Sediminicoccus rosea: one gene and its partner. The protein of the gene in region 1 interacts with the protein of each later gene in a pairwise test. Links are inferred from orthologs where the notes say so. Each region holds a gene or a part of one and is shown on either strand. Other genes may lie near its edges.

Region 1 (4,825 bases):
TCATGCGCGACCAGGCGAACGGCGCCAGGCAGTTCGAGCGCACATTGTAGCGCTTCATATCCAGCGCGATGGACTTGGACAGCGCCACGATGCCGAGCTTGGCGGCGGAGTAGTTCGCCTGGCCAAAATTGCCGATGAGGCCCGAGGTGCTGGTGATGTGCACCAGGCTGCCGCTTTCCTGCTTGCGGAAATGCTCGGCCGCCGCGCGGCTGACGAAGAAGCTGCCGTTCAGGTGGACATTGATGACCGAGAGCCACTCCTCCGGCGTCATCCGGTGGAAGATCTGGTCGCGCAGGATGCCGGCATTGTTCACCACGATGTCTACGCGGCCGAAGGCATCAATGGCGGTCTGGACGATCTTCTTCGCGTTCTCCCATTCGGAGACGCTGTCGGTGTTGATGACCGCCTGGCCGCCCTTCTGCTCGATGATGGCCTTGGTCTGCTCCGCCGGCGTGGCCGAGAAGCCTTCGCCACCCAGCGACGCGCCGATGTCGTTGATGACGACCTTGGCGCCCGCCTCGGCCATGGCGATGGCGATCTCGCGGCCGATGCCGCCCCCCGAACCGGTGACGATGGCGACCTTGTCCTTGAGCATCATGGCGCTTTCCCTCCGTGCGATTGATTCGGCGCGAAGGCTAGAACGCCATGCGCCGGGCGGGAAGGTGGGCTACCGCGCCGATGCTTCGCACCGGATGACGCAAGCGTTAGACACGCCAGCAAGAACGAGACTGCCGGGGTTTTTCAATGAACGAGGTTGTGTGGCTGGCCGCGCTTGCGGCGGCAATGGCGGCGACAGGCCTTGTCTCCGGCACGCTGGCGGGGCTGTTGGGCGTGGGGGGCGGCATCGTCATCGTGCCGCTGCTGTTCAACGTCTTTCCGCTCTTCGGGATCCCGGAGGCGATGCAGATGAAACTCGCCGTCGGCACCTCGCTCGCCACCATCATCCCCACCTCCATCGTCTCAGCCCGCAAGCATCGCGCGACGGGCGCGATGGATGAGGCGCTGCTGCGCTCTATCTGGCTGCCGATGATGCTGGGCGTGGCGCTGGGCACGGCGCTTGCGGTCCACGTGCGCGGCGAGGGGCTGACGGCCGTCTTCGGCATGGTGGCGCTGCTGGTGGCGCTGAACATGGGTTTCACCGGCGTGGATTTCCGCGTGGCGGACAAGCTGCCCGAGGGCCCGCCGCGCGCCGCACTCGGCATGGGCATGGGCTCCGTGAGCGCCATGATGGGCATTGGCGGTGGGACGCTGGGCGTGCCCATCCTCTCCATGTTCGGCTACCCGATCCGCGCCGCTGTCGCGACGTCCAGCGTGTTTGGCCTGATCATCTCGGTGCCCGCCACCATCGGCTTCATCTGGGGCGGTTGGAACGACCCGGGCGTGCCGCCCTACTCGCTCGGCTATGTGAGCCTGGTGGGCTTCGCGCTGATCGTCCCCACCTCGATCATCGCCACCCCCTGGGGCGTGAAGCTCGCGCACACCATCCCGCCGATCTGGCTGAAGCGCGCCTTCGCGATCTTCCTGGCGGCAACGAGCCTGCGGATGTTCTACAGCCTCTTCACCTGAGGCGGGTAGCCGCCACGTCGTTCAGACGTGGAAGCTCTCGCCGCAGCCGCAGCGGCCCTTCTCATTCGGATTCACGAAGACGAAGCCCGCGCTCATCGCCTTCACCTCGTAGTCCATCATGGTGCCGATGAGGTAGAGGCTGGCCTTGCGGTCCACCAGGATGGAGAGGCCCTTGTCCGTTACGCGCTCATCGCCCGGGCCCGCCTCGTCCACGAAGCTCAGGTCGTAGGCCATGCCGGAGCAGCCCTTGGTCTTCACCCCGATGCGCAGCAGCTTGCCCGCCTCCGCCTTCTCGTAGAGCTTGCGCAGGCGCTCGGCCGCGCTGTCGGAGAGCGTCATCAGGGGCGGCAATTCGCGCTTGACGCGCGGGGGGGCGGTGGTGGTGCTCATCGCGTGTCTCCCTCAGAACATGTTGAGCGCAAGGCGAGCATCCTCGCTCATGCGCGACTGGTCCCATGGCGGATCCCACACGACCTCGACCTCGCAATCGGTGACGCCGGGGATCTGGCGGATGGCTTCCTCGGTCATGCTGGGCAATTCCTGCGCCGAGGGGCAGGAGGGGGTGGTGAGGGTCATCTCCACCTTCACCTTGCCGTCATCGCCGAGCTCGATCGCGTAGATCAGGCCGAGTTCGTAGATGTCCACCGGGATCTCGGGGTCGAAGACGGTCTTGATGGCGGTGATCACGCCCTCTTCCGTTACGGCGGGCAGCGACTCGCCCGCTGGGGTCCAGCTGCCATGGGTCGCGTTTTCACTCACTGCTGGTCTCCTTCACGCCCGCAAGGGCGGCGTCGAGGGCGCGCCACGCCAGGGTGGCGCATTTGACGCGGCTCGGAAATTTCTTGACGACGGAGAGGATGGCGAGGCGGTCCAGCTCCGGGCTTGTCGCATCCAACGCCTCGCCCCGCGCCATGCGGGCCACGGCCTGTCCCATCGCCCGTGCCTCGGCCGGCGACTTGCCGCGCACGAGTTCCGTGAGCAGCGCGGCGCTGGCCTGGCTGATCTCGCAGCCACGGCCCTGGAACATCGCCTCAGTGATGACCTGGCCCGCGAGGTTGAGCGAGAGATCCACGCGGTCCCCGCACATCGGGTTGTCGCCGCGGGCCGCGGCTGTCGGGTTCTCCAGCCGGCCGCGATGGATGGGCGTGCGGGCAAGGTCGCGCAGCACCTTGGAATACAGGTCCTGCAATTCCTCGAATCCCGCGGCCCCGGCGGACATCACGCAAAGAACCTCCGCGCGTCGGTCAGCTTCTGCGCGAGGAAATCGATTTCCTCCCGCGTGGTGTAGAGGCCGAAGGAGGCGCGGGTGCTGCCGCCCTCCAGCCCGAAGCGCGCATGCAGAGGCTCGGCGCAATGGCGGCCGGCGCGGACGCAGATGCCCGAGCGGTCCAGGTAGGTCGAGAGGTCATGCGGGTGCACGCCGTCCAGCGCGAAGGCGAAGACGCCGCCGCGGTCCTGCGCGGCGCCCAGCAGCGAAAGCCCCTCAACTTCCGTCAGCACGCGCATCGCATGGTCCACCAAGCCACGCTCATGCGCCTCGATCGCCCCCATGCCGATGGCGTTCACGTAGTCGATCGCCGCATGCAGGCCGACTGCCTCGATGATGGCGGGCGTGCCCGCCTCGAATCGCGCGGGGGCGGCGGCGAAGGTGCTGCGCTCCAGCGTCACCGTCTCGATCATGTCGCCGCCGCCGAAGAAGGGCGGCATCGCATCCAGCAGCGCGCGCTTGCCGTAGAGCACACCGATACCGGTGGGGCCGTAGAGCTTGTGGCCGGTGAAGGCATAGAAATCCACGTCCAGCGCCTGCACATCCACGGCGCGATGCACCGCGGCCTGGCTGCCATCCAGCATGACCCGCGCGCCCGCCTCATGCGCCATGCGAATGATCGTGGCGGCCGGCGTGACCGAGCCCAGCACATTGGACATGTGCGTGATGGAAACGAGGCCCACCGTGCCATCGGCCAGTTTGGCCGAGAGGTCGTCCAGGTCCAGCTCGCCGCTGTCGGTCACGCGGACGAAACGCAGCCCGATGCCGAGCCCCGCATCCCGCAGCATCTGCCAGGGGACGAGGTTCGCATGGTGCTCCATCTCGCTCACCAGCACGCATTGGCCGGGCTTGAGCATGCCGCGGCCGAAGCTGTGGGCGACGAGGTTGAAGGCGCCGGTGGCATTGCCGGTGAAGATGATCTCCTCCGGCTCGGCCGCGTTCAGGAAGCGCTGCACGGCACCGCGCGCGGCTTCGTGCGCTTCAGTCGCCACCTCGCTCAAATGGTAGGCGCCGCGATGGACATTGGCATAGGCCGTCTCCATCGCCCGCGTCATCGCCGCGATCACTTGGCGTGGCTTCTGCGCCGAGGCGCCGCTGTCGAGGAAGACGAGCGGCTTGCCGCGCACCTGCGTGGACAGGATCGGGAAATCCTGCCGGATGCGGGTGACGTCGAAGCTGGCCGCGACGTGGGTGTCCATCACGCGGCTTCCCGTTCCCACCAGCCCTCGGTGGCTTCGGCCAGCGCGGCCTGGGCAAGGGGGTGGGTGACGCCCTCGATCGCTTCCGTGAGGAAGGCCTGGACCAGCATGGCCCGCGCCGCCTCGGCCGGGATGCCGCGGGCACGCAGGTAGAACAACTGCGCCTCGTCCAGCGCGCCGACGGTGGCACCGTGGCTGCACTTCACGTCGTCGGCATAGATCTCAAGCTGCGGCTTGGCGTCGATCTCGGCGTCCTCGGAGAGGAGGAGCGCCTGGTTCATCTGGTAGCCATCGGTGCGCTGGGCCACCTGCCGCACCAGGATCTTGCCCTGGAAGACGCCGCGCGACTTTCCGGCCAGCACCGTCTTGTAGGTCTGGCGGCTCGCGCAATCCGGCGCCGCGTGATCCAGGTAGGTGGTGGTGTCGGCATGCTGGCCGTTGCCCGCGAGCTGCGCGCCATTCATGTGGCAGGCGGCCTTGGGGCCGAGCAGCGCCGTGTGGATCTCGTTGCGGACCAGCTTCGCCCCGGCATTCAGGGTGAAGTTGTCATAGGTGCCGCCCGCCTGCACCGCGGCGAGGACGGTGGAGAGCTGGAAGCCCGCGCGCCCCTCCCGCTGGATCCGCACATGGCTGAGCGTGGCGCCGGCCGCGACCTGGATCTCGAAGACCGGGTTGTGCAGGTAGCTCGCGCCATCGGGGCCGAGGCTGGTCTCGACGAGCGTGAGCGTCGCGCCCTCGCCGAGCCGGATCAGGTGGCGCGGATGGAAGGCGATGGCCCGGCCGGTGTGGCTGG
Region 2 (3,132 bases), 2.4 Mb from region 1 along the record:
CCGCGCGGCGGCTTCGGCCATGCTCTGGTAGCCTTCGCCGGCATAGCTTTCGATCCAGGACTGGTAGGGGTTGCCCGCCACCATCCGCTTCGGATCGGCCATGATGCGCCGCGCCACCTCGGCATAGCCCACGGTGCAGGGCACGAGCGCGATCTCAAGGTCCAGGATGTCCCCCGCGAGGCCGCGATCCAGCACCCAGCGGGTGTAGGACACCGTCTCCAGCGTTTCCGGGATCTGCGTGACCTGCGTCTCGGAGAGGCCCCATTCCGCGCAATACTTCAGGTGCAGCAGCGTCTCGTCCAGGATGGCGAGGACGGCGGCCGCCTTGTCGCGCATCGCCTGCAGGCTCTCGCCCTTCACAACCGCCAGCGCCTTGGCGCGCGCGAAATGGATCAGGAAGAGGTAGTCCTGGATCAGGTAGTGCTGGAAGGCCGGCAGCGGCAGCGTTCCGGCGGAAAGCTGCTGCACGAAGGGATGCCAGGTGTAGCCCGTCCAATCCGCGCCCGAGGCGTCACGCAGCCTGCGGAACAGGCCGCCTTCGGCGCCGAAGGCCAGCGGATCGGCCGTGGTCAGGTCAGCCGGCATTGCGGCTGCCGGCGGGCAGCTTGACCACCAGCCCGTCCAGCGCCTCGGTCATGATGAGCTGGCAGCCGAGGCGCGAGGTCTCCTGCAGGTCGAAGGCGAGGTCGAGCATGTCTTCCTCATCCTCGGTCGGCTCCGCCAGCTTGGGGAACCAGGCGGCGTCCACGATCACATGGCAGGTGGAGCAGGCGAGGCTGCCCTCGCAGGCGCCCTCGATGTCCACGCCATGGCGATGCGCGATCTCCAGCACGGACAGGCCGAGCGCCGCCTCGACTTCGCGGCGCGTGCCGTCGCGCTCGATGAAGGTCATCTTCGGCATGGTTCGATACTACTCCGCGGCGTGCTGGGTTGAGGAAAGGCGCTGCCAGGCGGCGCCGATCAGGGCGGCCGCACGGTCCATCTCGGCGGGCGAGGTAAAACGCCCCAGCCCAATCCGCAAGGTGGCCCGAGCCTCGGAATCGGGAATTCCCATCGCGCCCAGCACATAGGAGGGGGCGATTTCGGCCGAGGAACAGGCCGAGCCGGTGGAGAGGCAGAGATCGGGCAGGGCCGCCAGCAGGGCCTGCGCCTCCACGCCGGGGAAGGTCAGGTTCAGATTGCCGGCGACCCGGCTCTCCATCGTGCCGTTGATCCGCAGGCCCGGGATGGCGGCCATCAACCCGTCCAGCAGGCGCTGGCGCTGGCCGGTGATGCGGCCGGAATCCAGCATCCCCTCGGCGGCGGCGATGCGCGCCGCCTCCCCCATGCCGACCAGCAACGGCGCCGGCAGCGTGCCGCTGCGCAGCCCCCGCTCCTGCCCGCCGCCGCTGAAGAGCGGGGCGAGGCGAACGCGCGGCCGGCGGCGGACATGGAGCGCGCCCACCCCCTTCGGCCCATACATCTTGTGGCCCGAGAGCGAGAGCAGGTCGGCCCGGATTTCCTCCACGTCGAGCGGGATGCGGCCGGCCGCCTGGGCGGCGTCGGTGTGGAAGAGGGCACCCGCCTCCTTCGCCAGGGCGCCGATGGCGGCCAGGTCCTGCACCACGCCCGTCTCGTTGTTCACCGCCATGACCGAGACGAGCAGCGTGGGCACCTCCAGCGCCGCCCGCAGCAGGTCGAGGTCGAGCAGGCCATCGGGCCGCACCGGCAGGATCACCGGCTCGAAGCCCTCGGCCGCGAGGTCGCGCACGGATTCGAGGACGCATTTGTGCTCGGTGGCGAGGGTGATGATGCGGCGCGGCGCGCGGCCATCGGCGGCGGCGAAGCGCGCGGCGCCCTTGATGGCGATGTTGTTCGCCTCGGTGGCGCCGGAGGTGAAGATGATCTCGCGCGCGTCGGCGCCGATCAGCTCCGCCACCTGGGCGCGGGCCGCCTCCACCGCCTCCTCCGCCGCGCGGCCCATGGCGTGCTCGACGGAATGGGGGTTGGCGAAATTCTCCTCCCACCAGGGGCGCATGGCGGCCAGCACCCGCGGGTCGAGCGGGGTGGTGGCGTGGTGGTCGAGGTAGATCGGGCGGTTCGGGCGCATGATGGCACAGAGGTGGCCCGGCGCGGCCGCTTCGGCAAGCCATGCGGCTTGCGCCCGATCAAGGCGCGGCCGCCCGCGCCGTGCCAATCCCTCCGGGCCGGAGAAAAAAACCCCATGGCCCACCCCCGCCACGACCCCCTGACGCTCGCCCTGCATTGGCTGATCGCGCTGCTGATCCTGGGCGCCTATGTGACCAGCGAGCTCGCCCAGGGGCGGGGCGGGCCGGGCACCAACCTGCACGGCTCGCTCGGCCTCGCCGTGTTCGGGCTGAGCCTGATCCGGATCCTCTGGCGCGGCCTCGCCCCGCATCCCGCGCCGGTGCCGATGGGCGCCTGGATGGCGCGCGCGGCGCATCTCGCCCATGTGGCGCTCTACGTGACGATGCTGCTGGCGCCGGCGCTCGGCCTCGCGGCGCTCTGGGCGCGCGGGTCGGAGATGTCCTTCCTCGGCTTCATCCCCCTGCCCTCGCCGATGACGCCGGACCGCGCCTTCTCCCGCACGCTGAAGGGCGCGCATGAGCTCGCCTCCAACGCGCTGGTGATCCTCGCCCTGCTGCATGCCGCGGCGGCGATCTTCCACCAGTACATCCTGCGCGACGGGCTGCTGGAGCGGATGCTCCCCCGCAGGCGATAGACCACGCTGCGTTCACGCCGCAGGGTCAGGCCTCTCCTGGGCGGATAATTCCGCGCTTCGGCGATTCCGCCTCAACGCGTCTTCCTCTAGCCCCGCCCGGTCGAACCGAAGCCGCCCGTGCCGCGCTGCGTCTCGGGCAGCACCACCACCTCTTCCCAGACGGCGCGCGTCACCGGCGCGAAGACCGCCTGGGCGATGCGCTCGCCCCGCGCGATGGCGAAGGGCTCGGCCGCCGTGTTGAGCAGGATCACGCCCACCTCGCCGCGATAGTCGCTGTCCACCGTGCCCGGCGCGTTCAGCACCGTCACGCCATGCTTGAGTGCGAGGCCGGAGCGCGGGCGCACCTGCATCTCGAAGCCATCCGGGATGGCCACGGCCAGGCCCGTCGGCACCAGGGCGCGGCCGCCGGG

What was found. The genes of interacting proteins can lie anywhere in the genome.
Region 2: the proteins of sufU (region 1) and R9Z33_RS02425 interact in binary tests that used the Escherichia coli proteins (3 or more experiments, as listed by UniProt). The link is inferred for Sediminicoccus rosea from one-to-one orthologs.

Annotation. Positions count from the first base shown.
Region 1 is NZ_CP137852.1:2,898,301-2,903,125, reverse strand. Bases 1,052-4,051 are described here. They hold sufU (Fe-S cluster assembly sulfur transfer protein SufU), read right to left. Parts: upstream 2,786-4,051; coding sequence 2,318-2,785; downstream 1,052-2,317. Other genes in these bases: sufD (Fe-S cluster assembly protein SufD), read right to left, coding at 4,032-4,051; R9Z33_RS14040 (aminotransferase class V-fold PLP-dependent enzyme), read right to left, coding at 2,785-4,032; R9Z33_RS14050 (SUF system Fe-S cluster assembly protein), read right to left, coding at 1,969-2,325; R9Z33_RS14055 (HesB/IscA family protein), read right to left, coding at 1,588-1,956; R9Z33_RS14060 (sulfite exporter TauE/SafE family protein), read left to right, coding at 1,052-1,566. Also shown: R9Z33_RS14065 (SDR family NAD(P)-dependent oxidoreductase), read right to left, coding at 1-598; more of R9Z33_RS14060, read left to right, coding at 745-1,051; more of sufD, read right to left, coding at 4,052-4,825. UniProt on the Escherichia coli protein: A scaffold on which IscS assembles Fe-S clusters. Exists as 2 interconverting forms, a structured (S) and disordered (D) form. The D-state is the preferred substrate for IscS.
Region 2 is NZ_CP137852.1:501,333-504,464, reverse strand. The notes cover bases 1-2,892. They hold R9Z33_RS02425 (cysteine desulfurase family protein), read right to left. Parts: upstream 2,090-2,892; coding sequence 911-2,089; downstream 1-910. Other genes in these bases: dut (dUTP diphosphatase), read right to left, coding at 2,809-2,892; R9Z33_RS02420 (cytochrome b), read left to right, coding at 2,204-2,722; R9Z33_RS02430 (ferredoxin family 2Fe-2S iron-sulfur cluster binding protein), read right to left, coding at 575-901; R9Z33_RS02435 (TenA family protein), read right to left, coding at 1-585. Also shown: more of dut, read right to left, coding at 2,893-3,132. UniProt on the Escherichia coli protein: Master enzyme that delivers sulfur to a number of partners involved in Fe-S cluster assembly, tRNA modification or cofactor biosynthesis. Catalyzes the removal of elemental sulfur from cysteine to produce alanine.